Regions from separate parts of the Undibacterium sp. Ji83W genome, predicted to be linked through region 2. Evidence: riboswitches for the same ligand, from Rfam matches in the RefSeq annotation. Region 2 holds a riboswitch; the other holds the start of a gene.

Region 1 (15,076 bases), 440 kb from region 2:
CCATGGCTTTCATCTTTTCCTGATGTTCCATGCTGCGGCTTTGCATGTCAGTTTCATGCTGGCTGGTCTTGATCCAGGCATGGCAGACCGAGTAAGCGATGGCAACAGCAAATGCACCGAGGGGAACGATTTGAGAGTAAGACAGTATATCGGACATGATGAATTCCCTTGCTTGGTTGATGGAGACGATAGTGGACTGTAACAGTGGAAATCGGACTGCCTGTCATGTGCGCGACGATCATGGCTGCGTTGCAAATACTCGCGATAGCCCCACTATCGCTGCGTTTTGCGTCTTGCCCTGATGCGCCGGGCACATGCCCTTCACTCTCGATTCCACTGTTACAGTCCACTAGTATAGGGAAGCAAAGTCAGGTGCATAAGTAGCGGCTGTAAGCAGTATTTCATGACATTTGTCATGCCCCTGGTTTGGTGAACAGCAAGGCTGGCAAACGGGGCACCGGCAAAAACTGCCGCAGCAACAAAGTAATACAGGTGTTACAGGATTTTCTTGCTAAGCTAAGCGCCCTGATCAAAGAATCAATAAGGCGTGCAAAAACGCCAAACGCTGCCATGAAATATCTACTCCCCCTGCTTGCTTTGCTACCGGCCCTCGCCTTTGGCCAGGGCAAGGATAGCAAAACCATCTGCACTGATGAGCGCCTGCTGCAGTCAGATACATTGAAAAAGTCCGGCATACTCCTGCCAGTGTTCAAGCATTACTGCTATGGCGACCAGTCTGGCAACTACGTACTTTATCTGACTGAAAAGCAGGACGTGAAGCAAGGTGAAGAAAAACTGTCCAGCGCTGTGGAAGCGCACCTGCTGAAGATAGAGGCTGACAAGTCCCTGAGCAGTATTGCCAGCATACGCGACAAGGTCAATGCTGATGAAGCAGGCATGGAATTCTGGAGCAAGCTGACAGAAATCAGCGACATCGATAATGACGGTAACATGGAACCCATCCTGGTCTATCGCTTTTATAACAAGGATGAGGCAAAGATAGATCATGATGCTTTTTCAGGGCGCATCAAGATCATCATGTTTTATAAGGGTAGCAAAGTCGTCATACGTGCCATCACGGGTAATCTGGATGGCGAACGCGAGACGACAGCGACCGGGAACTTCTTCGCCTTGCCTGCCTCAGTGCAAAAACACCTGGTGAAGAAAATGACGGGCATGTACAAGGATAATCTGTATGGCTTCGATAATAGTTATCAATTCGTGCCGAGAAAATCGAAGGGGAATTAGCTGCGGCTATCCACGACCCTCACGTGAAAATCAAGATCGAAATATGTGGTGAGGTACCCCATGTTAAGATAAAAAATTATCTTTTGAATAAAGACGCACATGGCCTTTCCCTATTTGACAGATGTAGTACACAGTCTGTTTGGCATTTCCCTGCCATTGCCTATGCCCATGTTTGGCCTCTTCGTTGCTATCGCCATGCTGGTTGCTGCATACGCGCTCAAGCGTGAACTGCAGCGCAAGCACAGTAATGGGCAAATCAGTAATGCCAGAATGAAGAGCAAGAATGAAAAGGGAGTCAGTACTTTTATAGAAGTGCCGCCACAAGAAATCGTCGCCGATCTCAGCTTTGTGGTCATGCTGGCTGGTATCGCTGGTGCGAGACTATTTCATATACTTGAACATACCGACGAATTTATGGCCAGCCCATGGGCAATGATATTCACTACGTCTGGCCTGAGTATTTTTGGCGGGTTGATCGCAGGTACACTGGCTGGCCTGTACTGTGTCAGACGGTGGCAATTGGCCTTGCGCCCCACCCTTGATGCTGCAGCACCAACGATGATGCTGGGCTATGCCATAGGCCGCATCGGTTGCCAGGTGTCTGGTGATGGTGACTGGGGCAGCGTGGCAAACCTGGCACTCAAACCAGACTGGCTGCCGCTGTGGACATGGGCGCAAACCTATGATAACAATATCGTCGGTGCCATCATTGCAGCACCGGGTGTCTATCCCACGCCCTTGTATGAAGTTTTGATGAGCATGGCTTGCTTTGTCTTGTTATGGGCTTTCAGGAAAAATCCTTTCCAGGCTGGGTGGTTGTTTTCCATGTATATGTTGCTGGCTGGCGTAGAACGTTTGTTGATAGAAAAAATCCGCATCAATCCTGTATTCGATATCCTTGGCATCCATGCGACGCAGGCAGAATTCATCTCCGGTGCCCTGATTGCTGCTGGGCTTACCGGCATGCTGGTATTGCGCAAGCGCTCGCCAGCGATGCCACAGACAGGCGCAAAGGCGAAATAGCCGGACTTATCTACCAACCAGCTTGTCGTCGACATATAGCCCAGGTTTGTCTGGGTTATGCATTTCACTGTTTGCTGACCAGGATTTCTGTTATTTTTATTCAACCTTTGGCAGGAATAAATTCCATACGCTTGATATCACCAACAATAAACACATAGCAAAAAATAGCGATGGCAGCATTGGCAGCCACAAAAACCAGTGCACCTGCAAATGAGCCTGTGGCTTGCAGGATATAGCCAATGACGATAGGCGTGGTAATGCCAGCGACATTACCAAAAGTATTGAACAGTGCTCCACTCAAACCACCGGCTTCTTTTGGTGCAGTGTCAGATACCACAGCCCAACCCAGGGCACCAATGCCTTTACCAAAGAATGCCAGTGACATGGTGGCAATGACCAAGGCATCTGTCGTGATGTAATTGCAGAAGATCATGCTCATCGCCATGAGCAGGCCGATGACGATAGGTGTTTTTCTGGCTTTGGATAATGAGATGCCGGACTTGATCATGCGGTCAGAAATGATACCGCCAAGTACCCCGCCAATGAAGCCTGCTATCGCGGGTACGGCAGCGACGAAGCCCGCTTTGAGAATGGTCATATGCCTCTCTGTTACCAGGTACACCGGGAACCAGGTCAGGAAAAAATACGTCAATGTATTGATGCAATATTGGCCGATGTACACGCCGAGCAGCATACGGTTGGACAGCAATTGTTTGATGATGGACCTTGTATCAAGTTGCTCTGTTTTTTTGACCTGATGTGCAGTCTCAAGATCAATCAATGCCCCACCGTCTTTTAAATACTGGAGTTCTGCAGCATTGATACGCGGATGCGTTTGCGGGTCGTGCAGTTTGAATTTCCAGACGACAGACATCATGATGCCCAGAGAGCCCATGACATAAAATACGCTAGGCCATCCCCATTGATGAACTATCCAGCCCATGAAGGGCGCAAAAATCACGGTCGCAAAATATTGCGCAGAATTGAAGATCGCCGCCGCCAACCCACGCTCACTGACAGGGAACCAGGCAGAAGCGATGCGGCTGTTACCCGGAAAGGATGGTGCCTCTGCAGCACCAACCAGCAGGCGCAGCGCAAACAGCACGGCAATCGCCATCGCCCCTGATAAAAAGCCCACCAGGCCCATGAGCATGGTAAACAGCGACCACAGGAAGATGCTGAAGAAATAAGTCCCTTTGGAACCATATCTGTCGAGCAGCCATCCACCAGGAATTTGCGCCAGTACATAAGACCAGGCAAACGCCGAAAAAATAAATCCCATCTGCACCGTGGACAGACCAAGGCTCTTGCTTAACTCTGGCCCGGCAATGGAGATAGAGGCACGATCAGCATAGTTAATGGTCGTTACAATAAATAAAATCAGCAAGATACCCCAGCGGGTTCCTGTACGTGTCTGGCTATTTTGCCTGTCCAATATCAATGCTTGCGCGTCCATCTTGTCCCCAATTTGTATAGTTTTTTCGGCATGGCATGCAGCCATCTGAGTGGCGCAATACCAATGCCAGTTAAATATATCTAAAACTATACATTGTTATAGGATGTCATACAACTGTGGATTGTAACGAAGACAGATAACTGAGGAACTTTATCCTTTTCAGCAAACCTTATATGGGAGGTAAGTGATATCTTATTGCTAGAACGGCACATCAGATTATTATTGCGGTAATCCTCCAACATTTCGTTGTCCGATAACATACAATTACCATCTAGCTTTTAGTAAGCATGACACTAGTGTGCTTTGCAATTTTGCAGGAAGCTGTCCCACTCTCCAGTCAAGTCAATTCGTATGAATATGGCCCGGCAAATTTGATCTGGATTACATCATACCGTCTGCAACCTGGTCTCGTGAAAAATCACCAGCCATGGCAGCATTTACTTACATTGAATACTAAACTGATTTTTTTTATTGATTTGATAGTTGCATTTGCTGACCCTTTGCTTGAGATCAACCCGTTCAACATGCCCATCAGCGTACTTGCAGAGTACCGTAACAGAGCGCTTTTGATCGTATACAGAGCCCAATATCCAGTAGCCTGAACGCTTCCCACTCTCTTCGGGCACCAGACTTGCAAGTTCTTCGGGCGTACCATCAAAGACGGTAACCGAGACCGGAAATGACTCGTCCCGGCGCGGACAAGTCTCTGCAGAAAATGCTGGCTGTAGCATGCTGACTGTCAGACATGCGCAAACCAGGCTTTTCAACTTGAATTTAATAAGCACAGTATCCTCTCCTTAAGTGGCAAAAAAGTGACGACAAAAGATGACGTCAAAAAACTGGTTCCAGATTATCACATTGATGCGATAAGCCATTCACCAGAATCTTCACGAACTCTGACCCACAATACAAGAAAGGCCCAAAAAGCATTTCCACTTTTTGAGCCTGCGATTTCCATCCATTAAAACATCACACCGTCTGCGGCCTGTTCTTATGAAAAGTCACCGTACTGTATTGCACAGATGATGGTGGTGCTGCTTGCAGTATGTGTTTTTTCATTGCGCCGATGATATGCATCTCACACGGTTTGCAGTCGAATTTCAATGTGTATTTTTCTTCGCCTGTGACCAGGGTCATGGGTTCGGCCTTGACCTGGCCTTGCACACCTTGCACACCCTTGGCCTGTTTGGGGCAGAGGTTGAAGGAGAAACGCAGGCAGTGCTTGGTGATCATCAGCGAGACTTCGCCCGGTTCCTCATGCGATTCGTAGGCCGCAGCGATCAGTTGTACTGCGTGTTTTTCATAGAAGCTGCGGGCCTTGTGGTTGTACACATTGGCGAGATAGCTGAGCGTAGTTTCTGGATAGGCGACTGGCGGTTCGACTGCCGGTGTACGCTCAGGACGCTGCCATGCTGCGCTACGTGCGACTTCATGCGCAGCCACCGCATCACGACGCAGGGCGTTGATGACGGAGGATGGTACAAACCATGGTTGTTGCAAATCGAGATTGACCTGGGCTGCCTCAAACATGGTGTTACCTAGTTTGGCGAGGTTATCGCGCAGGCCCGCTTCTGCCTTGTCTCGGTTTTGAGCTGGTTCCAGTGCGAGTTGGGTGCTGACTTCAGAAGTCACGCCGTCTTCGTCGGTCATCTTCAGCAGCAAGCCATCAGCCTGTTCTGTCAAAGTCATATAGACAGGAATGCGGCGCTCAGCAGATTTCTTGGTCAGTGCATGTTCCCAGCGGTGATCGCGGTTGCGGTTGATCAGGGTACCGACTTTCAAACCTGTCAGTTCTGCCATTTTTTCATTCGGGAAGACGCGCCAGATTTCACCGTTTTCTGATGCACCTACGCGCTCTACCGTGTTGGCTTGTATGCCTGCAACGTCGCGTTTGACCATGTAGTTGAGGCCATCACCATTCGACATGGGTTCATTGGCTTCGATCTCAAAGAAGTTGGCGGCCAGACGGGTGACATAACCGAGGTGCAGGCCTACATATTTGGGGGAATCGAACGCACCTATGTCTTCAAGACGGCCATTGGCGAAATAATCGGTATGACCACGGTGGAAGTTCTTGTCCACATTGGGGCTGAATGACACCTGACTATTGCCGCTGGAAGCGCGTGTAAATTCTGGCCTGCGTTCCAGAATTTCATCAAGCAATAAACGGTAATGGGCGGTGATGTTCTTGACATAGCCCATGTCCTTGTAGCGGCCTTCTATCTTCAATGACTGTACGCCAGCATCAAGCAAGGCTTCGAGGTTGCGGCTCTGGTCATTGTCTTTCATCGACAGCAGATGTTTTTCATAGGCGACTATCCTGCCCTCGCCATCGCTGAGGGTATAAGGCAAGCGGCAGGCTTGCGAGCAATCACCACGATTGGCGCTGCGGCCATTATCGGCATGCGAGATATAGCATTGGCCAGAGAAGGCTACGCACAATGCACCATGGACGAAATATTCAAGCGGCGTGGCAACTTGCGCCTTGATGGCCTGTATCTGTTTGATCGTCAGTTCACGCGCCAGTACCAATTGTGAGAAGCCGACATCGCCAAGGAACTTGGCTTTTTCCACGCCACGGATATCGCACTGTGTGCTGGCATGCAGCTGGATAGGCGGGATGTCGAGTTCCAGTATGCCCATGTCTTGCACAATGAGGGCATCAACACCTGCCTCATACAATTGACGTATCTGCTTCCTTGCCGGTTCCAGTTCAGAATCATGCAGGATGGTGTTCATGGTCACGAAGATGCGCGCATGATAACGGTGGGCAAATTCCACCAGGCTGGCTATCTCACTGATTTCATTACTGGCATTGTGCCGCGCACCAAACGAAGGTCCGCCGATGTACACGGCATCAGCACCATGCAAGATCGCTTCGCGGCCTATCTCTACAGTTTTGGCAGGCGATAAAAGTTCGGTCTGGTTGGCAAGCAAGCTCATGACGATGGCCGGTGACAGGGAAAGGGCGAAATTATAAAGGAAATCAAGGGCTTATGTCGTATTTGCTGCTGTAACCCAGTATTAATTGAATGTTGATTAAGCAATATATGTACTGGCAAAGCCGCTTTCTTGAGTTTCAATCAACATTAATGCCTGGTTTTTGTCTTTAGCAGTGTAGATCAAGGTGGGCAAATAACCAGAAGATATGCGGCGCAGACAAAATTTCATTGCGCAAAAAGAACGCTTTCCTGTTTCCCTTTCTTGCCTGCTCTACAATGTTGTCTGCCACGATCAAATCTGAACTTATGCGCCTATCTCCTGCCAGCCTGTTATTCGTTTTACCCTTGTTACCTGCTTTTGCATTCGCACAAGCCAATCTACCGTCCTCAGTAGAAGCAGTGTTCAACAGGACCAATGTGCCAGTCCAGGCATTCAGCGCAATTGTCATGCCTGCCAGTGGCGGCCAACCAGTGTTGATGCAGGCGGCAGACCGGCCCATGAACCCGGCATCTGCCATGAAGTTGGTGACGACTATCGTAGGGCTGGAAGAACTGGGGCCGACCTTTCGCTGGAAGACACAGATACTGGCCGACAAGAGCAACAAGAAAGATATCTACGCTGGCAACCTGTACATACGCGGTGGTGGAGAGCCCAACCTGACCATAGAAAAACTGGGCGGCATGTTGCGCAATCTGCGCCAGCAAGGTTTGCGCCGCCTGCGTGGCGACATCATTCTTGACCGCAGTTATTTCCAGCCTGAGCGGCCAGATATCGGTGCGCCACAATTCGATGAATTCCCCGATGCTTATTACAACGTCATACCCGATGCACTGCTGGTCAACAGCAACCTGAGCAGCATCGCCCTTGAATCAACATCGGACAAAATCGAGGCACGCCTTAACACGCCGCTGGACAAGGTCAAGATCGTCAATCACCTGCACTTCAATGAACTGCCCTGCTCTGCCTGGGAAACGGAATGGCAGCCGCCTGTCATCGAGATGGTCAACAATATGGCAGATGATCCCGAGACAGATAACCCGAATGCGCCAGCCAGCAAAAAGCCTGTACGCCAGACCACCAAAGCTGGCCTGGAGATTACACTCAGTGGCGGTTTCCCCAAGCGTTGCAAGATCATGAACAATATCAATATCCTTGACCGCAACCAGTATCTCGCGCACCTGATACGCGCACTATGGCAAGAAATGGGCGGCACCTGGCAGGGTGAAGTGCGCGATGGTAAGACACCTGCCTCGGCCATGGTATTGGCTGAGCGCCAGTCCGAACCGCTGGCCGATATCCTGCGCATCATCAACAAGCAGTCTGACAATGTCATGGCGCGCATGCTGTACCTGACTTTGGGCGCAGAGTCTGCCAACAAACAGGGCATGAGCAATTTGCAGGCAGCGGACGCACGCATCCGGCAATGGTTGTTCAGGCAGGGCATCAATGATGCCGGGCTGGTGCTGGAAAATGGTTCTGGCCTGTCACGCGTGGAGCGTATCAGCCCGCAACAAATGGCTGGTTTATTGCAGGCGGCTGCACGTAGTAACTGGTATGCAGAATTTGCCAGCAGCCTGCCGGTCGCATCCATGGACGGCACCATGCGCCGTCGCCTCAAAGGTGGTCCGGCAGAATTGCGCGCCCGCATCAAGACCGGCACCTTGAAAGATGTGGTGGCTATTGCAGGCTATGTGCGGGACATCAATGACCAGCAATGGATAGTGGCAGCGATGATCAATCATGATGAGGCCGTCAAGGCGAAAGGCGCGCTCGATGAGTTGATTACCTGGGTAGCCGCAGGTCGCCCATAGATTTCACTGCGATTCACTGCGCCTATTTGGCTTTGACCGGCTTGTCATTCACCACGACATACTTCTGCGTATCGGCATCAAACACCAGCTTCTTCTTGCCCTTTTGTGCGGTGATGACGAAGTCATAGCTGTTGGTGCGTTCACCTGCACTGTCGGTCATGCGGCTGACCTGGCGGTAACCGTAAGTCTTGCCTGCAAATTCGACGATGAGCGGGCCTGGTGCGGCGATGCCGGGGGCCAGCTCCCACCTGGCCAGGTAGTCATAGCAATGTGGTGGGTCTTGTTCATTTTCATGCAGGTGCAGGCGCGGATGCTTGCCTTTACCTGGGCGCATCATGTTTTCGCATTCCGGGCCGCTCTCCACATGTTTGACGAGATCCACATCCTTGTCCTTATCAAGCATGGGGCTGATCTTGTCTGCTTCTATGCGCAACAAGCGCAGCCATACATGCACTTCGTTTTTTTCTACATGGCTATGTTCTATTGCCATAGCAAAGTCACCGGGGAATAATTCCACCATGCTGGTCTTGCTGATACGCCCATTGGCTGCCAGCCATTCAACCACATCCTGACGATTGGTCAGTGACCATGCTTCGGCACGGCGCTTGAACCAGTAAGCGGCAATCAGGTTAGGCAAACCCGATGCCAATGGTTCACCCTTGACCAGCAAGACCGCAGTATCTGCATCGAGTTTTTGTACATGCAAGGCATGCATGCGCAATGCCAGTTGGGTCGTCGTGGGAACAGAGGCTGGCAACTCGGCCTTTAACTGTGGTGCCCTGATGATGTCCTTGTCGTCATTGATATCCCAGCCCTTGAACACCAGGCGCATGAGGTCACGCTGCTCCAGCGTTTGCACCGACTCATTGCGTGCGCAGGCCACCAGCATGCACAGGCATAACATGAGTGCTGTGTAAGCGGGTAGGAGAGTGAAACGCCGGGTTAATTGCACTGGAGAAATTCTTCTGGATGGAGCAATGTAGATTTTAACTGATAGCTGCGCGGTGGCGGTTGTTTGGAGGGCGGGAAAATTTTTTTGATGGCAGATTTGCGGGGTTCATAAAACCTGGCTTTGTGCCACAAATCTTTCCCTGGGGAGGCAGAAGTCTCCATCCTCAGGTTCTATCTACAAAAGCGCTCTACTCCCCATTCTTGAACCGCCTTACAGCCTCATCCCGTTTGGCGATGAGCTTGTCACCCTTGGCCTGCATACCCAGGGCAAAGTAAGACTGCGCCAGGGCTTCCAGGGTGTAGATGTCCCACTCATTACCGTTGGCCATGCTCTTTTCCAGCAAGACGATGGCTTGTTTGTGGTTGTTCTTTTTGGCATATAGCAGGGCCAGTTCATTCACCAGCAATTGATAGGGCTGGCTGGTCAGGCCACGTTCAAACCAGATGCGTGCACCTTCCTGGTCTTCGCGGTAAATGGCGATGCCCTGGTAATAACAGAGGCGTGATTTCAATTCATCCACCAGTATTTCATCACCCGTGGTCTTTCTGATGTTGCCGATGAAAGTCTCCATCTCAGAAAAAGAACCGCCCCATTGAGGCAGCAATTTGCTCAGATAGGCATACACTGGCGAATACAATTTGGGGTCATATTGCAGCGCGTTTTTCAGCAAGGCGTTGTCACCTTCCTTAATGCCAAGTGCCCTGTTATTGACTATCAATTCACCTGCGCAGATAGCGCAAGACTTGATTTTTTCATTGGCTTTGGTGAGGTCTACCCTTGCCACGCTGGATAATTTATGAAAATCAGCAAACTGTTTTTTACTGGTTTCGGCGGCCAGTTTATCACCACGAGCGTCCCATGCCTGCTGCTGCAAGAACATGCCGCGTGCCAGATAAGCATAGCCATACATGCTGGATTTTACCCAGACGTCAAACTGCTTTTGAAAATCTTTGTCCAACCGCGACAAAGTGCCAAAACGCTTATACAGGGTATTTGACTTCAGCCTGCCAGCCTTGTTTTGTGCAAACGCGCTATCCAGTGCAATATCGAGTTTTTTGAATTCGCCGCGCCACAGCATGCCAACCAGGATGTTTTGCTCATGTTCTTCATCAGCATAATTGCTGCCCAGTTTTTGCAGTTCAGGATTTTCTGTTGATCGCTTCATCCACACAGCCTGATGCAATTCGGTATTTCCAGCATCGCGAAAAGACTGGTGCCAGATTTCTTGATAGCCCTCTTGCACCATGCTGTTTTTGCGGGCGATATACCATTCTGCCGTCATGCCCCAGTAAGAATAAAATCTCTCCATATCCTTGGGGAAGGGATGGAAGTAGGCTTTATAGCTGAGCATGTCCTTGTCACTTTTTTGCCCCACCACCTTATAAGGCATGAAACGGCTTTCCACCATTTTTTGCACCAACTGTGTCAATGCAGGATCAGACAGCCAGGCGCTTTCCTTCACTTTGTCATTGACAGCATCCTGCGCGGCGGGTTTGATTTGTGCATGGACGTGCATGGCAGAAAAGCCCAATGCCATTGCACAGGCCAGGCTGAGTTCACGCAAAATTGAACATTCTTTTAATCGGGATTTGCCAGTCAATTGCTGAGTCATGGATGGTGAGGTGATTGAAATATTCAGCAATCATAGCCTGACAGTCAAGTAAAAGCCAAACGCAGATACTCATGTGGGATACAAATCACAGATTCCATGAAAACAGAAAAATAAACCATTTGACATCAAAAATGATTTGCAAATGAGTAATGTGTGCACTATGCTCATTTCTACAACTTGTACAACAGGTTGAGCACATTACGAAAAAAATGATATCGGGAGAGACTGTCAAATAAGGACAGCGCCGAAGGAGCAACCGCCCCGGAAACTCTCAGGCAAAAGGGACCGTTATCATTGGAACTCATTTCATGAATAAGGGTGGGTGCGAACAAGGCGATTTGGGATGCAGTGCAAGGCGTGGTGTGCGGCCAAGGCTCATGCCTTGGCAAGCAATACAACACAGCAATGCGCCCAAATCACCAGTTCCCGAAGGGTTTGATTCATAAGGCTGACAGCCTTATGAATCAAGCGCACCTCATTATTATTTATGAAATGAGTTCCGCCAACTCTGAAGAGCTGCCTGACTACGTCGCCAGGCACACCGAAGGAGCAAGCATTGCGACCTTACCAGCAGGCGCAGGCGAAATCTCTCAGGTCCAGGACAGAGGGGGTATCCGTTGCGTAACTGCGCACGGACATCCCTTTGACGTCTGGAGTCTGCATACCATGAAATTCATCCATTTGAACGGTGACACTGTCACCGCGATGGCGGCCGCCTGCGCGCTGTCCATCTATAAAACCGGGTTCTACACTGATTGCAAAACCGTGTTCAACAGCATGCGCGATACTCAGCACGCAGCCAGCCATGATGTCCCTAACTACAAAGATGATCTCAGTATCACCACAAGTCTTTTTCTCTCACACGATATACGACCGCAGTGTAGTCACATTCATTATTGACGCTGACCAGCTCAAGTTCTTTCTAATAAAAATTCTGGTTATAGAGTTCTGAACCGCTCTATAAGCTGATCCCCTATTCCCGTTTGCGCGGGAATGTTGTCCGGCATGCCCAGCCATGCCGTGTTTCAAGCCGCCCAGTCCGCTTGAATGGGCGAGCTATTGTCTAAATTTAACCAAGGAGTAAATCATCATGCATTTTCACCCTGTTTCAAGATTCAAAAAATCCACCCTGGCCGCTTTGATACTCAGTATCAGTTGTGCTGTCGCCAGCCCTTCACTATTGGCACAAAATGTGACCAGCGATATTGGTGGAACAACTGATCAGGCACGTCTGGTCAGTGCTGCTGCGCAACGCGATTTTGCCGAGTTTGTGCAGTTCAATGTGCAGCGTCGCGGCGGCACTTTGCCGCCTGAATTCCCGCTCGAAGTCAATGATGTGCAAGACCTCAAGGATGCCAAGATAGGCTATGGTTTTCCAGTCTATAGCCTGCCGCCGCAAGATGTCATGAATGGCCGTGGTGATTTGCGCAGCATGGCAAAAGCAACCGGCGAATGGCGCTTTGTCATCACCCTCAATGACACACCGATAGGTCTGGCAACACTGCGGCAAAACAACGGGCGCTGGGGTGTAACTTCGTATGGTGGCGCAGTGCTGGCCAAGGACGTCGATGCAGCTATTGCCGTACACGGCAATAGCACACGCTCCAACTTGCGCTTTATCCGTGTCTATCAAGCCATGTCGGATTTTCTGGAAGTAGTTTCGCCTACCGATGCACGTGCCCGCTTTGCCCCCCTGCATTCAGCACGTCAGACTTTGCTGCTGCAACAGCGCAGTGAAAAACTTGGCACACAATCTGCCAACAATGGCTTGCTGGAACAAAGCGACATTCTTGAACCTTTGCGTGTCAGTGTCAAACGCAATATCGACAGCTTCCGCTAAACCAGCAACCATCTGAATATACCTACAATAAATACGGAGATATCATGAAAAAAAATCTGTTAAAGCTCATATTCGTCTTGGGAGCAATGCTGGGCATACCCAGCGTTTATGCGCAATACCGTGCATTGAATGTGCCGCTGGTCACGCAAGAGCATAGCCAGTGGTGCTGGGCAGGCAGCAGCAAGGCATTGCTGAGCTTCTACAATCAAAATCCCAGCCAGTGCCAGATCGTGAACTGGGCTTATGGCCTGAATTACGCCTGTGGCAATACCAATTTTAACTGGAACAGCAACGCCAACCAGCCTAACTCCATGTACGGCAGCGGCGGCAGCGTGCAAAACATCCTGGCACATTGGGGGGTGTCAAATACTGCCTATAGCTATGCATCGTCATGGAACACGGTGGTCAATGACATCAATGCCAACCGCCCCTTTGTCATCCGCTATGGCTGGACCAATGGCGGCGGCCATATCATGGTCGGCACAGGCTATGAAGTGTATAACGGCAGCAACTACATCTACATCATGAACCCATGGCCAGGCGAAGGCAAAACTTACAGAACCTATGGCTCTGCCGTGTCCGACTATGATCATCAGTGGACACATACACAGCGCATGAATGTCAGTGGTTGATATTTGAAATAGTGATGCAGTAAATTGTATAAAAAGCAGGCGGGAGCTTGTGCATTTAATACCTCCCGCCTGCCTGGTAAATTTCTTGATGCTTTTTTATGCTGGCGCGACAACATCCGCATCCATTAAAATGCGTACATGAGTACTTCTTTTTCCTGCCGCCCCCGTTGCGCCGCCTGCTGCATAGCACCGTCCATCAGCAGTGCCATACCTGGTATGCCCAACGGCAAACCCGCAGGTGTGCCTTGCATACAACTCGACGAACATTTGGCTTGTAAAATTTTTGGACGTCCAGACCGGCCAGCAGTTTGTGCAGGCTTGCAGCCTTCGTTTGATATGTGTGGTGAGAATCGCGAGCAGGCCATGTTTTTCCTGACGCAGCTTGAACTGGCAACAGCACCGGCTTTTTCGCAAGGCAATATTGTATGAACCTGATTCAGATCTCTGATCTATCCGCGAACGATATCACCAATATCTGGGACATGGTCGGGCAAGCCGATATGCAAATCCAGGGAAGAGTCGCCTGGTCTTTTGAAGGAAATGGTATACGGACCCGCACCAGTTTCATACAGGCATTTCAGGAACTGGGCTTGAGTTTTATTGAACTGCCCAATTTGCTCAAGACGGCAGAAAGAACAACTGACCTTGCGGCTTACCTGGATGACTTTTACGATGTCTATGTCATACGTGAACGCAATCACGAGCGCCTCGCGCAGTTTGCCAGTGATAGCCGCCGCCCTGTCATCAATGCGCTGTCCAGCCTGGGACATCCTTGTGAGGTGTTGACGGATGCTTATTATGTGAACCAGCAAATCGCTCCAATAAGGCAAGCGCGAATATGTCTGTGGGGGCCGCCCAGCAATGTCATGCTGTCCTGGCATGAACTGGCGTCAGTGATGGAGTTTCAGATTACCCAGATATGTGAAGCTGCTTTTCATGAAGAAAAGCCTCACGTCAGCTATACCTCATCGATTTCTTCCAGCTTCGATATTGTCATCACTGATGGCTGGCCTGGCACTTATGACAATGCAGAATGGTCATTGACAACCGCACACCTTGAGCAAATGGGTAGTCCAAAGTTTTTGCCAACGCCGCCATTTTCCATAGGCAAAGAAATCGCCCTTGACCCGGTCAGCTACGCAGGTTTTACAGGTTATCAGCAAAAAAACTTACTCTTGCCTGTGCAAAAAGCCATACTGCTCTACTTGCTAAACAAGACACAGTCCTGACGACCAAGGCCCGTTTAACATGCCTTTTAAGCAAGCCAAAAAAGCATGTTGGCGCGGCTGAATATCTGGATGGTTTTTTGTAAATTTTCGTCTAGACTGTACTTAACAAATCTTGACCATGTCCTGGTCAAGCTAACCTCATGACATGCGGCCACATAAGATTTAGCTATAGCAGATGCAACAATTGTTATAAAAATTTGCATAAAAAGCATACAAACTTCATACATTTAGCTTATAACTTCAACGTATAATTGCCGCATGGAAATTATATTTCCAATCTTTATGATGCAGGCCATCCGCCACACCATACATCAGTATAGGGGTCTGCAT
Region 2 (15,076 bases):
ATGATGCTGGCAAGATTATCGGGATTGGTAAAGTGGCTGACCTGGCAAGCAAATTGCCCAAGGCTAAACATGTGGATGGCGGAGGTAAAACCCTGTTGCCAGGCATGATAGATGCGCATGGTCATGTACTCAGCCTGGGTGCGAGCCAGATGCAACTGGGTTTGCGCGCTACTGCCAATCTGGCGGAGGCGCAACAGGCAATTGCTGACTATGCACGCCGCTTCCCTTTGAACCAGTGGATCATCGGTGGTGAATGGAACCAGGCCAACTGGAAGTTGGGGCGTTTTCCGACTGCGCAAGAAATTGATGTCGTAATCAAAGACCGTCCGGTCTGGTTATCGAGGGTTGATGGCCACGCTGGCTGGGCCAATAGCAAGACTTTGCAACTGGCAGGCATTACTGAAACTACGTCTGACCCTGCAGGTGGCAAGATAGAAAAAGATGCCCAGGGCAAACCTACCGGCATCCTCGTTGATGCCGCCATGCGTCTGGTCGACAAGGTAGTGCCACCCGCATCGAATGCCGAGCAAAGGGCTGCCCTGGATCTGGCCTTGCTGGAATTGGCAAAGGTTGGTGTCACCAGTGTGCATGATGCCGGTGTTTCAGAATCTGCCGATAAGTTATTCCGTGAATATGCAGATCAGGGCAAATTGACGACGCGCATCTATGGCATGGTGCGCGGTACTGATGGTTTTTTCGACAAAGTTTCGCAGCAAGGCCCTTTGCTGACATATGGACGTGATTTTTATTCTCTGCGCGCAGTAAAACTGTTTGCTGATGGCGCACTTGGCAGTCGTGGTGCAGCTTTGATGGCACCGTATTCAGATGCGCCGCATACCCATGGCCTGCTGTTCAAAACTGCCGATGAAATGTACGCCATGATAGAAAAAGCAGCCAGCAAGGGATATCAGGTGAATGTGCACGCGATTGGTGATGCCGGCAATCGTCAGATACTGGATGGCTTTGCCCGCTTGCCAGCGTCAGCTTCTGCCAGCTTGCGCCATCGTATAGAGCATGCGCAAGTCGTGGCGCAGGATGATATTCCACGTTTCAAACAACTGGGGATATTGCCCTCCATGCAGCCCACCCATGCGACATCTGATATGAATATGGCTGAAGACAGGGTAGGGGCAGAGCGCATCAAGGGGGCTTATGCCTGGCGCAGCTTCCTGAAGCAGGGTTCACGCATCGCCTGTGGTTCTGACTTCCCGATAGAATCCCCCAATCCATTCTGGGGCGTGCATGCAGCGGTCACACGACAGGACATGGCGGGCAAGCCTGCGCAAGGCTGGTATGCCAATCAAGCCATGACATTGGAAGAAGCCTTGCGTTGCTTTACCCTTGATGCTGCCTATGCCGCACATCAGGAAAATACGCTTGGTACGCTGGAGGCAGGCAAGTGGGCAGACTTTATCCTTATCGATCAGGATATGCTGAACATGCCTGCTGCGGATATTTACAAGATCAAGGTCTTGCAAACCTGGGTGGCAGGTAAGCAGGTTTATTCAGCTACTAAATAAAGGAATCTCTGATTAAGTTACTGCGCGACGCTATTTTGGGCCTGCGATGCTCGCCGTACTATCGTACGACTGCGCTTCTTAACCCAAACTAACGCCGCTCGCTACACTTAATCAGAGATCCCTAAACCCTGCTTTCATGTTGAAGCAGCGCGGCTTAGGCTGCCTGCAGTTGCAATTGTTTTTCCTGTATCGGCAAATGTATCAAGGCTGCGCCCACTGCCAGCGTGATATCGATATACCAGAGCAAATTGAAATTGCCATTTGCCTCCAGCACTTTGCCACCCAGCCAGACACCCAGGAAGCCACCGAGTTGGTGCGTCAGCATGACGATACCAAACAGACTGGCCATGTTTGCAGGTCCAAAGAACTTCGCTACCAGGCCAGCAGTCGGTGGCACGGTGGACAAGAATGTCAGCCCCATGACAGCCGCAAACACTAATACGACAGTGCCATTTTTAGGTACCAGCAAAAACAGGATGATCGCAATGGCGCGTGTCGCATACAACAAGGACAGCAGCGATTTCATACGCCATTTGCCGACCGCCCAACCCATGGAAATGCTGCCTATGATGTTGAACAGGCCCAGCATGGCCAGCGCCCAGCCACCAAATTCTGCAGGCAAGCCACACAGGCTGACCACGCCCGGCAAATGGGTGGCAAGAAAAGCTACGTGGAAGCCGCATACAAAAAAGCCTGCCGCCAGCATCAGGTAACTGGGATTTTTCAGGGCGATAGCGATCGCTTTGGTTGTACTGACAGGTGCTTGCCCTGTACTGACAGCTTGCACAGGTTTGCCACGCAGCAAATAAGCAGCGGGCAGGGCCAGCAAAACCAGCACGCCCATGATCTGCATTGCATTATTCCAGCCGTACAAACCCATGAGCGTGATGGCGATTGGTGCCATCAGGAACTGACCAAAAGAGCCACCAGCATTCACGATGCCCGTGGCAATGCCACGTTTTTCTGCCGGAATCATGCGAGTGGCAGTTGCCATTAACACCGCGGGGCCCGCCATGCCAGCTCCACCAGCTGCCAGCATGCCTATGGCAAAAATCAGGCCTGCCGTGGTCGTCATCAGCGGCGTGATGAAAGTACCCACGGCCACCAGGACAATACCTACGCACAAGACGCGGCCAGCACCCATTTTGTCAGCAAATGCACCCGCAAATGGCTGCGTCAGACCCCACCACAGTTGCCCAAAGGCGAAAGCCAGGCTGATATTGCCTACACCCAGGCCTGTAGCCGTATTCATGGGACTCAAAAACAGCCCCATGCTTTGCCTTGCACCCATGGTCAGGGCGAAGGTGCCAGCAGTGCCAAGTAATACCAGCCAGATGGCAGGGTATTTGTTGAATAGATTGTTCTTGGTATTCATGGAGTTTCCGTTAATGAGGATCGGCGGCTTTTATTTTAGATGATAGTCATCATGATTGTATATATTACGTTTGTAATTTATAATGTCAAGGGATTTATTGATGGAGTAGTGCCATGAAAGTTAGCAGAGAGCAGGCAAATGAAAATCGCCAGCGCATCCTGGATGTAGCCTCGCAGCTATTCCGGGAGCGTGGCTATGACGGTGTCAGCGTGGTTGACCTGATGAAGGGCGCAGGTTTGACCCATGGTGGCTTTTATGGAAATTTTTCTTCCAAAGAAGACCTCATTGCACAAACTTGCGCGCTGAGCCTGGGGCGCTCTGCAGAGCGCTGGAAGAGGTGGCAGGCAGAATCTCCAGATACTGCCTTGTCACGCATCGCCAATGATTATCTGTCTCCTGCGCACAGAGATAAGCCGGGCAGAGGCTGTTCGCTTGCTGCCCTGGGATCGGATATTGCCAGGCAAAACGAAACAGTGCGCAAAGTTGCCGACAAGGGCGCGCATGACTTGATGGCCGTGCTGGCAGAATTGCTGCCTGGCGAAACCGCAGAGAAAAGAGAGGAAAAGGCGATGCTGGTCCTGGCCAGTATGGTGGGTGCTGTTGTTCTGGCGCGTGTGGCAGAAGATGAGGGATTTTCCCAGCGTATTTTGCAGGCAGTTGCCACTAATCTGGAAAAAGCTTCTGCGTAATTGAGGCGAAAGGCTGCTGCAAAGTCATGCAACAGCCTGCAAAGTTTCTACTCTTCATTCCTATGCAAATCAAACTGCAGTGCCGCCAGTTTCGCATAGACCCCACCTTGCTCTACCAGCGAGGCATGAGTGCCGGTTTCCACAATGCGGCCATGTTCCATGACGATAATACGGTTGGCACGCTGTACGGTGGCCAACCTGTGGGCAATGATCAGGGTAGTGCGTCCCTGCATGGCTACTTCAAGTGCACCTTGCACCAGGCGTTCTGATTCTGCATCCAGTGCACTGGTGGCTTCATCCAATAACAGCAGTGGAGGATTTTTCAGCAAGGCGCGGGCAATTGCTATCCTTTGTTTTTGTCCACCAGACAGGCGTACACCACGTTCACCGAGGAAGGATTGATAGCCTTCCGGCAGTCTTTCTATGAACTCATGCGCTGCTGCCATTTTTGCTGCTGCAATCACTTCTGCATCGCTGGCGTCGGCGCGGCCATAGCGTATGTTTTCCATGGCATTGGCTGAAAAGATGACGGTATCTTGCGGTACCACGCCTATCGCGCCGCGCAATTCATGCAAATTCAGTTCGCGTATATTGATGCCATCGAGAGTGATCCTGCCTTGCTGCGGATCATAAAAGCGCAACAGCATCTGGAACAGCGTCGTCTTGCCAGCGCCGGAAGAACCAACGATGGCGACAGTTTCACCTGGTTGTATTTCCAGGTTCAGATTCAGCAAGGCGGCAGTATTGGGGCGCGAAGGATAGTGAAATTCCAGGCCCTGCAATGACAGCGCCGCCCCTCGGGGGTCATGCTCGGCACGGGTAGGCAAGCTCAGTGCCTGTACTGGATTTTGTATCGGTGATTTGACCTCGATCAATTCCAGCAAGCGCTCTGTCGCACCGGCAGCGCGCTGGGCATCACCCATGACTTCCGACAAAGCACCAACAGCCCCCGCCACGATAGAGGCATACAAAATAAACTGACCCAGCTCACCGCCACTCATGCGACCTTGCATCACCGCATGGGCACCCAGCCACAACACAAAAACAATCGCACCGAAGATCAAGAGGATGGCCATCACTGTCAACAGTGAGCGGGCACGTATGCGGCGCATGGCAGTTTTGAACGCGCCTTCCACCGTGCCAGAAAAACGCTGGGCTTCTATATGCTCATGAGTGAATGCTTGCACAGTTGGCATGGCATTCAGTATTTCGCCTGCAATTGCCGATGCATCAGCAATCCGGTCTTGCGAATCACGCGACAATGTACGTACGCGCCGCCCAAACAGGATGATGGGCAAGACCACCACGGCCAGCATGACGATGATGATGGATGACAGTTTGGGGCTGGTAATGAACAGCATCACCAGGCCACCAAGGAAGAGCAGGAAATTACGCAGAGCCATGGAGATGCTGGTGCCCACCACGGTTTGTATCAGCGTGGTATCGGTAGTCAGGCGCGACAGCACTTCACCGGTTTGCGTGGTTTCAAAAAACTCGGGGCTTTGCGTGACCACATGCGAATACACGGCATTGCGTATGTCTGCAGTCACTCTTTCACCCAGCCACGACACCATATAAAACCTGGCAGCCGTCGCGATGCCCAGCACACAGGCCACGCCAAACAAGGCAATGAAGGTCAGATCCACATGCTTGATACTGCGGTCACCAGCACCAAAACCCAGGTCTATCATCTGGCGAAAAGCATAAGGTATTGCCAATGTGGCACTGGCAGCAACCAGCAAAGCAATACCGGCCAATACAAACTGCATCTTGTATGGTGTAAGGAAGGGCAATAAGCCTTTCAGTGTTTGCAAGCTGCTGCGCTGGGAAATTTCAGCGGCTGGTTGCGGCTTGGGAGGGGACGTTGGGGCGGGAGTGGTCATGCGCAGTCCGGAATAGTGGGCAAGCGTGGGCTAAGCAAATAGCAAAAGGTATAGATGATGATAGGTGAGCCAAAATCAATAGTCCACAACGCTCTTTTTCCAGTGATGAACTATTGATAATATTTGAACTTGCTAAGCTCATGAGCGCGTTTCTTGCCACTGAGTGTAGAATCTGAACACTATGCCACGTTGAAAGCGAACGAATGAAACGCCTGCTGAAATGGAGTCTGCTTGTATTGCTTGGCCTGCTGTTGATCACTATCACCGCAGCCGCTGTCCATCTGTATGGCAAGCGCGTGCAACGCTCAGGCAATCAGGTGCTGACAGGCTTGCAAGCTGAAGTGACGGTGCAATATGACGAGCGTGGCGTGCCACATATAGAAGCAAAAAATGAAGCAGACTTATATCGCGCCCTGGGTTATGTGCATGCGCAGGACAGGCTGTTTCAAATGGAAATGGTGCGTCGTCTTGCCAAAGGTGAGTTGGCTGAAATTCTTGGCCCAAAACTGCTGGACACTGACCGTCTTTTTCGCACCCTGGGTTTGCGCAAACATGCGGTGGATTATGCTGCCAGACTCGATAAAAACTCTCCAGCAGTCAAGGCCCTCAATGCCTACCTCGATGGCATCAATCAATATCAGGCTGGCCATGCAGTGCCGCTGGAATTTGAATTGCTGGGCATACCCAAGCGTCCATTTACTGCAGAAGATACGATCGCAGTATCCGGCTACATGGCCTACAGCTTTGCAGCTGCCTTCCGTTCAGAACCAGTTTTGACACAAATACGAGACAAGCTAGGCGCAGATTATTTGCGCATTTTTGATTTGGCCTGGCATCCCGAAGGTGTCATTAAACCCTTGCAATTGAGCGCGACAGACTGGGACAGGATGAACCGCATCGCAACGACCAGCCAGCAAGTCATGGAAGAATTTGGCCTGCCGCAGTTCGAGGGCAGTAATGCCTGGGTAGTCGCTGGCAAAAATACTGCCAGTGGCAAACCCTTGCTGGCGGGTGATCCACATATTGCTTACTCGGCACCAGCAGTCTGGTATGAAGCGCATCTCAAAATGCCGGGCTTTGAATTATATGGTCATCACCAGGCACTCAATCCGTTTGCACTGTTAGGCCATAACCAGAACTTTGGTTGGACGCTGACGATGTTCCAGAATGATGATGTTGATTTTATAGCTGAAAAAATCAACCCGCAAAATCCCAATCAAGTCTGGGTCAAGGAGCAATGGGTGGAGTTGCAAAGCCGCGAGGAAGTCATCAAGGTCAAAGGAGCGGAAGCAGTTAAATTGCAATTGCGAAAGTCCCCTCATGGCCCCATCATCAGCGATGCCTTCCGGCTAGCCTGGGGTGATGATTTAACAGCCAAGCCCATCGCCATGTGGTGGGCATTTCTGGAAACTGAAAACCCTGTACTTGATGCCTTTTACGAATTGAATCGCGCGGGCACAAAAGATATTGCTGCCCATGCCGCCAGCAATATCCATGCACCGGGTTTGAATGTGGTCTGGGCAAATGCGCAAGGCGATATCGCCTGGTGGGCGGCGGCGAAGCTGGTCAAGCGGCCGACCGATGTCAACCCTGCCTTTATCCTCGATGGCAGCACAGCAGAGGCTGATAAGCCGGGCTTTACTGATTTTGCCGATAACCCGCATGAAGTCAATCCTGCGCGTGGCTTTATCGTCTCCGCCAATCAGCAACCTTTGCCCTCAACAGATTTTGCCATTCCCGGCTATTACAATCTGAACGAACGCGCGCGTCGGCTGGAAGCCTTGTTGTCGCAACCCGGTATCAAGTGGGACACCAAAAACAGCCAGGCTTTGCAGCTTGAAAATAAGACAGCTTATGCCGCGCAGATTTTGCCATCCATATTGCCCATCTTGCGCAAGCAAATAAATGATGCGGACGGCAAACGCCTGCTGGAACAACTGGAAAAATGGGATGGCAGTTACCAGGCAAATAGCTTAGCACCCACCATCTTCAGCCAATTGCTGTATCAAATCATCTATGCAGCAATGGCAGATGAGGTGGGCGAAGTGCAGTTTAAAAACCTCTTGCGCACCCGCGCACTGGATTATGCCTTGCCACGCTTGCTGTCTGATGCAAATTCACCCTGGTGGGACAATCGCGCTACCCCAGCAGTGGAAACCCGTGACGATATCCTGGTACTGGCCTGGCGCGACAGCATCGCGCATTTGCAAAAGACCTTTGGTACGGACAGCAAGCAATGGACCTGGGGCAAGGCGCATACCCTGACGCACAAGCATCCGCTATCTCAACAAAAACCGCTGGACAAGATATTCAACATAGGCCCGTTTGAAGTAGCTGGTGGACGTGAAGTGCCGAATAATCTGGCGGCAGCGATAGGCCCGGCACCATGGGATGTCGTGTATGGACCATCCACGCGACGCCTGATAGATTTTGCCGATGCCTCGAAAGCTTTGGGTATTAATCCTGTGGGGCAAAGCGGGGTTTTGTTTGATGCTCACTACAATGATCAGGCAGCAGGGTTTGCGGCTGGGGCTTATGTGTCGCAGTATTTGAGTGATAAGGATGTTGCTGCTCACACGACTGGTACTCTGATATTAAGAGCAAAGTAATTGAAGGAGTTGACATCCTCGACAATGCCATTTGAGATATTTTTTAAAAATAATGAGCAATCGTACTTTTGCCTGTCTTGACTTTAAGAAGTTGCAGCGCAAGGATCAAAATATGCCAGCCTTTTTTTGCCCGCATTGCGGCAAGGAGAGCATTCGCGTGCACTGGAAACTTCGTGTGCCTTCGCCCAGAAAAATTAAAAAATGGAATTTATTCTGGAGTCGCTACCTTTCAGAGTTGAGACAGTTGAAGGAATTTTATGCTAAGCGAGGTGCAGCTACGCTTTATCTTCCTTTGCTGAATCAGGAGCATCGCCGCACAGATGACTAAGCAGTAATGCTGGTTTTGCCTGCCAGCTCAGGCAGGCAAAAAACTGGGCGACATGATCGCCGCCCAGCAGATGCTGAATAAATCAACTACTTATTTACAGCTCAATTTTGCCAGAGAAGTGCCAGCACCTGCGACAGTTGGCAGTTTTTGCTTCAGACAGGCAGGTGCATCAGGTGTATAGCTATAAGGTATGCCAACTGGCAAATGCGAAGTCGTTACCCAGTCTGTTGCATCACGGCTGGGCTTGGAGTCGCTCGCTACCCACTTGATGCCGTAGGTGTTGAAGTCGGCGGGTGACTTGATATTATTATTGCGCAGTTCCCAATAGCCAATCACATCGCTATCGCGTGAAGTCACAGGATTTTGTGAATTTTCGAAATAGTTGCTTTCGATCAGAGCATAACCTTGCATGCGCACATTGATGCCCGAGGTTTTGATATTGCTATACAGATTGTTATAGATGTGAGTATAGCCACCGCGCTGCAGGGGCAGGCGTGAGCCTACGTTGTTATAATAATTGTGATGGAAGCTGATGTAGCGGTCACTTGCGTCACTGTCGCTGGAACCGATCAAGCCCACTTTGTGATGATCATGAATGTAGTTGTATGAGTAAGTGATGTGGTGCGCACCTGCTTTATTATCCACCAAACCATCAAACTCCAGATCGCCCGCGCCCGGGCATTCAGCAAGAGAGCTGAACAGGGTGTTGTGGTCTATCCAGACATAGCCCGGGAATTTGCCGCTCTGGCCTTCAATGCCTATGGCATCAATAGAACCAGGCAGTAAGCCTATGGTCATGTTGCGGATAATGACATTGGTCGCGCCACCTTTGACGGCGATGCCAAAATTAGCCGCTGAGCCATTGCTACCTTCAATCGTGACATTGCCTTTATTCTTGATTTCGACTATCGCGCCTTTGGCTTTTTTCCATTGTGTGCAGGCATCAGGAATAGTGCGGAAATCAAAAGTACCGTTATAGCGTATCACCAGACCACCGGTACCATTATAAGCATCAAGCGCTGCCTGCATTTGTGCTGCTGTTGTGACGGTTACTGCTGCCACTGTGCCACCACCAGTGACCAGCCCGGCAAAGCCGCCGCTGTGTCCGGCTGGCGCTGTGCCAGAGCCAGAGCCAGGACCGTCATTTGAGCCACTGCCACCGCCAGTATCTGGCGCGCCAGCTGGTCCCACGGCACATTTCTCTTTGGTGTCAGCAGTTGCGGCGACACCAAAGGTGGCGGCAGTACAACTGACATTGCCAGACAGCGATTTGACCACCCATTTGTCTTTCAATCCAAACGATACCTGCAGTGCTTTGTCGCCTACTTTGCAGATGCCGCCTTCATCGGCACATTTGGAAAAACCGGAAGGCCAGTCTGCTGCGTAGACATTACCTGCACTGCCAGCTGCTGCGATGATGGCAAAGGCGATCAAATTCAATTTTTTGTTATTCATTTTCCCTCCGGGTTTTTTGCTTCGTCAGTTTTAAAAAAAAATCGCTTACCCCAAACCTCTGCGCAACTGATCTCTTTTGTATTAAAAGATCTGCTTTGGCATTCAATTTGGTGAAGCGAATATTTGCACAATAGAAATAAAATCGGAGCTAGGGTAACAATGGATGCTGATCATTCCCGTGATTGTTTCCTCTTAAAACAATAGTTACAAATTAACACAGGGAAGAGCGTCAAAATTGATAGTGGTCTGGCTTTGGTTGCTCTTGCTGATCAGGTCTTTGTAGTAAGTTTCGCGTAAGTTTTATAAGTGGTTTTATTGCTCGCAATCTTGTTGCTTTTGTCCTGGCTTGTTGTTTTGCTCATTTTTTTACTATTCCAGCGACTTTTCTGTAAATATTTCCACGCTCAACTATCCAAGCCCTTGCAAGCCTTATATAATCGCGCTACTTGATCGGGAGAGCGCGACGAAAGTTGCCGCCGAAGGGGCTAATACCCAAAAAACTCTCAGGCACAAAGGACTGATCAACGGGGTAGTTAAAAGTTGCCCCAACTCTGGAGAGCGGTAGCGGCACAGCAATTCGCCGGACTACCCACCGAAGGTGCGCGCGGGCAGCAAACATACATGGCTCCCGTAATCTCTCAGGTACCAGGACAGAGGGGTATGCGATTTCAGCGCATGCGGCGTTTATTCGTCGGCATGCGTTTGTTCGTCCCTTCAATCTGGTAGCGAGGCACTCATGACGCAAGCAGCGACATCACTCAAGGCAACTCCCCTCAATGCAGCCCATCGTGCGGCTGGTGCAAAAATGGTTGATTTTGGCGGCTGGGACATGCCCGTCAACTATGGTTCCCAAATCGAAGAACATCATGCAGTGCGCACTGATTGCGGCATGTTTGATGTATCCCATATGTGTGTCGTCGATTTGCAGGGTGAAAATGTACGCAGCTTCCTGCGTGACCTGGTTGCCAATAATGTCGATAAATTGCAGGTAGCGGGCAAGGCCCTGTATTCCTGCATGCTGAAGCCTGAAGGCACGGTCATCGACGACCTCATCATTTATTTCTTCAGCGAAAACTGGTTCCGCCTGGTCGTCAATGCTGGCACCGCAGAAAAAGACATCGCCTGGATGAATGCCCGCAATGCAGAAACCAATAGCGGCCTGACCATTACCCAGCGCCGTGATGGTGCTAACGCTTTTGCCCTGGTGGCAGTGCAAGGCCCGAACGCCCGCGCCAAGGCATGGGAAGTCTTGCCAGAGACCAAAGCTGCCAGTGCAGAAATCAAACCTTTTAACGCAGTCATCGTGGCCGACACTTCCTTTGGTGAAGTCATGGTGGCACGTACTGGTTATACCGGTGAAGACGGTTTTGAAATTGCCGTGTCTGCTGACCGTGTGACTGATTTCTGGAATGCCCTGGTTGCAGCCGGTGTCAAACCTGCTGGCCTGGGTGCGCGTGACACCTTGCGTCTGGAAGCTGGTATGAATTTGTATGGTCAGGACATGGATGAAACAGTCAACCCGCTCGATGCTGGTCTGGCATGGACCATAGACCTGGTCAGCGAACGTGATTTCGTCGGCAAGCAAGCACTGCAAACACAAGGACAGAACGCCCAGTTCCTGGGCCTGATCCTGCGTGAAAAAGGCGGCATCCTGCGTGCCCATCAAAAAGTGGTATGCGCACAAGGCGAAGGCGAAATCACCAGCGGCACTTTCAGCCCCACCATGGAGCAGGCAATTGCACTGGCGCGTTTGCCTATGGGTGTGTCGGTAGGCGATACTGTGCATGTTGTTATCCGTGACAAGCAATTGGCAGCATCTGTTGTCAAACTGCCTTTTGTCCGTAACGGCAAAATCCTGGCCGTATAATTTGATCTGCAGTCAGTACAGCTACTGGTACTGACTACTATTGATTAGCCACTCATTATTATTTAAAACAATTTATTTAACTGGAGCCCATCATGAACGTACCAGCAGACTTGAAATACACCACATCCCACGAATGGGTACGCACAGAAGCAGACGGCACGATCACTGTCGGCATTACTGAATTTGCTCAAGATGCTTTGGGCGATATCGTTTTCGTTGACCTGCCTAAAGTTGGCACAGCACTCGAAGCAGGCAAGGACTGTGCAGTGGTTGAATCCGTCAAGGCAGCTGGTGATATTTATGCACCAGTGACTGGTGAAGTTGTTGCCATCAATGAAGCACTGGCCGATGCACCAGAATCCATCAATGCTGATGCGTTTGCAGCATGGCTGTTCAAACTGAAACCAGCCAATATTGCTGATGTTGATGCCTTGATGAATGCTGAAGCTTACGCAAAAAATATTGCTTAATTAATGCACATAAGGTGGCCTGATGGTCACCTTATTGCTTTGGATTTGCATGATGCAATGAAATCCTTGGCCCCGCATAGCTCCGCCTGATATTCCACGTTACTCTTCTGTACCCCATATACCATGACCCGTCCTTCACTGACCCAACTGGAAGCGCATGACGCTTTCATCGCTCGCCATATCGGCCCTTCTGAAGCAGAACAAGCCGCCATGCTGAAAACCCTGGGCTATGCTGACCGCACAGCCCTGATTGATGCCATCGTCCCGGCCAATATCCGCCGTCACGATGTGCTGCCACTGGCGCAATTCACAGAAGCCAAGTCCGAACAGGAAGCACTGGCCACATTGAAGGCACTGGCGTCGAAAAACCGTGTACTGAAGTCTTTGATCGGTCAGGGTTATTACAACACGCATACTCCTGGCGTTATCCTGCGCAATATCTTTGAAAACCCTGCCTGGTACACAGCTTATACACCGTATCAGCCAGAGATTTCCCAGGGACGCCTGGAAGCCATTTTGAACTTCCAGCAAGTCATCACTGACCTGACTGGCATGGACATCGCCAATGCATCCATGCTCGATGAAGGCACGGCTGCAGCAGAAGCGATGACGCTGATACAGCGCGTAGGCAAATCCAAATCCAATGTGTTTTATGTCGCTGCCGATGTCTTGCCACAGACACGTGAAATCATAGAAACTCGCGCCAAGCCGCTGGGTATAGAAGTACGCACCTGTGCTGGCAATGAAGCGCTGGACAATGATTGCTTCGGCGTCTTGTTGCAATACCCCGGCGTTGATGGTTCCATCATGGATTACCGCGAATACGCGGCAGCCTTGCATGCCAAGGGTGCGATGGTCATCGCTGCTGCCGATTTGCTGGCATTGACACTGATCGCGTCTCCAGGCGAGTGGGGTGCTGACGTCGTGGTTGGTAACAGCCAGCGCTTTGGCGTACCACTGGGTTTTGGTGGCCCGCATGCAGGTTACATGGGTACACGCGATGCATTCAAACGCAGCATGCCTGGTCGTCTGGTTGGCGTGACAGTCGATGCACAAGGTAACAAGGCTTATCGCCTGGCCCTGCAAACACGCGAACAACATATCCGCCGTGAAAAAGCCACGTCGAATATCTGTACTGCCCAAGTGTTACTGGCAGTGATTGCCTCCATGTATGCCGTCTATCACGGCCCTGCAGGCTTGCGCCAGATCGCCTTGCGCGTACACCGCCTGACAGGTGTTCTGGCTGGTGGTCTGAAACAACAAGGTCTGGCTATCGCCAACACTACTTACTTCGACACCCTCACAGTTAATGTCGCCAATGCTGCGGACTACCATCAGGCTGCCCAGGCTGCTGGCTACAACCTGCGCCAGATTAGTGCAACGCAAGTTGGCGTCTCTCTGGATGAGACAGTGACACGTACTGATGTTGAAGCTTTATGGGCGATTTTTGCCAAGGCAAGTGGTGTTACTACAGCACCAGATTTTGCAGCGATAGAAGCTGGCGTCAATGATGCTTACCCGGCAGCGCTGACACGTGGCACAACTTATCTGACACATCCAACGTTCAACCGCTATCACGCAGAACATGAAATGCTGCGCTACCTGCGCAGCCTGGCTGACAAAGACCTGGCGCTGGACCGCACCATGATACCGCTGGGTTCATGCACGATGAAACTGAACGCGACCAGCGAAATGATCCCAGTGACCTGGCCTGAATTCTCCAGCATCCATCCATTCGCGCCAAATGACCAGACCATCGGTTACCGCGAAATGATCGATCAACTGGAAGCCATGCTGTGTGCAGCTACCGGCTACGACGCCGTATCCCTGCAACCAAATGCCGGTTCCCAAGGTGAATATGCTGGCTTGCTGGTGATCCAGGCTTACCACGCATCCCGTGGTGAAGCACACCGCAATATCTGCCTGATTCCATCTTCTGCTCACGGCACCAATCCGGCATCTGCCAGCATGGTGGGCATGGACGTGGTCGTGGTTGCCTGTGATGACAAGGGCAACGTTGATCTGGCTGACCTGCAAGCCAAGGCAGAAAAACACAGTGCCAACCTGGCCGCAGCGATGGTGACTTATCCATCCACGCATGGTGTGTTTGAAGAAGGCATACAGCAACTGTGCGAAATCGTGCATAGCCACGGTGGTCAGGTCTACGTTGACGGCGCGAACATGAATGCGCTGGTTGGCGTAGCCGCACCAGGCAAATTTGGTGGCGACGTTAGCCATTTGAATTTGCACAAAACTTTCTGTATTCCTCACGGTGGTGGCGGCCCAGGCGTAGGCCCGGTTGCTGTTGGTGCGCATCTGGCGAAGTTCTTGCCTAACCAGAAATCGACAGGCTATGTACGTGGTGAAGATGGTATTTCAGCCGTCAGCGCTGCACCATTCGGTTCTGCCAGCATCTTGCCTATCTCATGGATGTATATCGCCATGATGGGTTCTGAAGGCTTGAAGGCAGCGACAGAAACCGCGATCCTGGCAGCGAACTACATCGCCAAACGCCTGGCCCCGCATTACCCTGTGCTGTACAGCGGTCATGATGGCCTGGTTGCGCATGAGTGCATCCTGGATCTGCGTCCATTGACAGATGCGACTGGCATCAGCAATGAAGACGTGGCCAAACGCCTCATCGACTTTGGTTTCCACGCACCTACCATGAGCTTCCCTGTGCCTGGCACTTTGATGATAGAGCCGACAGAAAGCGAATCCCAGGCTGAACTCGACCGCTTCATTGATGCCATGATCAGTATCCGTGAAGAAATCGCCAAGGTAGCCAGTGGTGAATTCGATGCCAAGGACAATCCTTTGAAGCATGCACCACATACTGCAGAAGTGCTGATCGCCAATGAGTGGGCACATGCTTACAGC

Evidence for each region. Region 2 has a riboswitch for glycine ahead of gcvT (glycine cleavage system aminomethyltransferase GcvT). Riboswitches for the same ligand answer to the same signal wherever they lie in the genome.
Region 1: another riboswitch for glycine. It lies ahead of ACO0LD_RS03940 (hypothetical protein); the one in region 2 lies ahead of gcvT (glycine cleavage system aminomethyltransferase GcvT).

The regions. Positions count from the first base shown of each region.
Region 1 is NZ_JBMPOZ010000001.1:859,582-874,657, forward strand. It holds gene ACO0LD_RS03895 (hypothetical protein) at 1-157, opposite strand, end outside; gene ACO0LD_RS03900 (M949_RS01915 family surface polysaccharide biosynthesis protein) at 571-1,248, shown strand; gene ACO0LD_RS03905 (prolipoprotein diacylglyceryl transferase) at 1,348-2,271, shown strand; gene ACO0LD_RS03910 (MFS transporter) at 2,372-3,727, opposite strand; gene ACO0LD_RS03915 (STY0301 family protein) at 4,165-4,458, opposite strand; gene ACO0LD_RS03920 (peptidase U32 family protein) at 4,697-6,670, opposite strand; gene dacB (D-alanyl-D-alanine carboxypeptidase/D-alanyl-D-alanine endopeptidase) at 6,976-8,481, shown strand; gene ACO0LD_RS03930 (hypothetical protein) at 8,504-9,433, opposite strand; gene ACO0LD_RS03935 (tetratricopeptide repeat protein) at 9,621-11,075, opposite strand; glycine riboswitch at 11,252-11,343, shown strand; glycine riboswitch at 11,544-11,660, shown strand; gene ACO0LD_RS03940 (hypothetical protein) at 11,712-11,945, shown strand; gene ACO0LD_RS03945 (hypothetical protein) at 12,136-12,885, shown strand; gene ACO0LD_RS03950 (C39 family peptidase) at 12,930-13,517, shown strand; gene ACO0LD_RS03955 (YkgJ family cysteine cluster protein) at 13,656-13,946, shown strand; gene ACO0LD_RS03960 (ornithine carbamoyltransferase) at 13,943-14,746, shown strand.
Region 2 is NZ_JBMPOZ010000001.1:422,047-437,122, reverse strand. It holds gene ACO0LD_RS01985 (amidohydrolase) at 1-1,520, shown strand, start outside; gene ACO0LD_RS01980 (MFS transporter) at 1,675-2,895, opposite strand; gene ACO0LD_RS01975 (TetR/AcrR family transcriptional regulator) at 3,009-3,584, shown strand; gene ACO0LD_RS01970 (ABC transporter transmembrane domain-containing protein) at 3,632-5,467, opposite strand; gene ACO0LD_RS01965 (penicillin acylase family protein) at 5,671-8,076, shown strand; gene ACO0LD_RS01960 (hypothetical protein) at 8,129-8,404, shown strand; gene ACO0LD_RS01955 (pectate lyase family protein) at 8,495-9,859, opposite strand; glycine riboswitch at 10,301-10,389, shown strand; glycine riboswitch at 10,401-10,523, shown strand; gene gcvT (glycine cleavage system aminomethyltransferase GcvT) at 10,596-11,726, shown strand; gene gcvH (glycine cleavage system protein GcvH) at 11,819-12,196, shown strand; gene gcvP (aminomethyl-transferring glycine dehydrogenase) at 12,320-15,076, shown strand, end outside.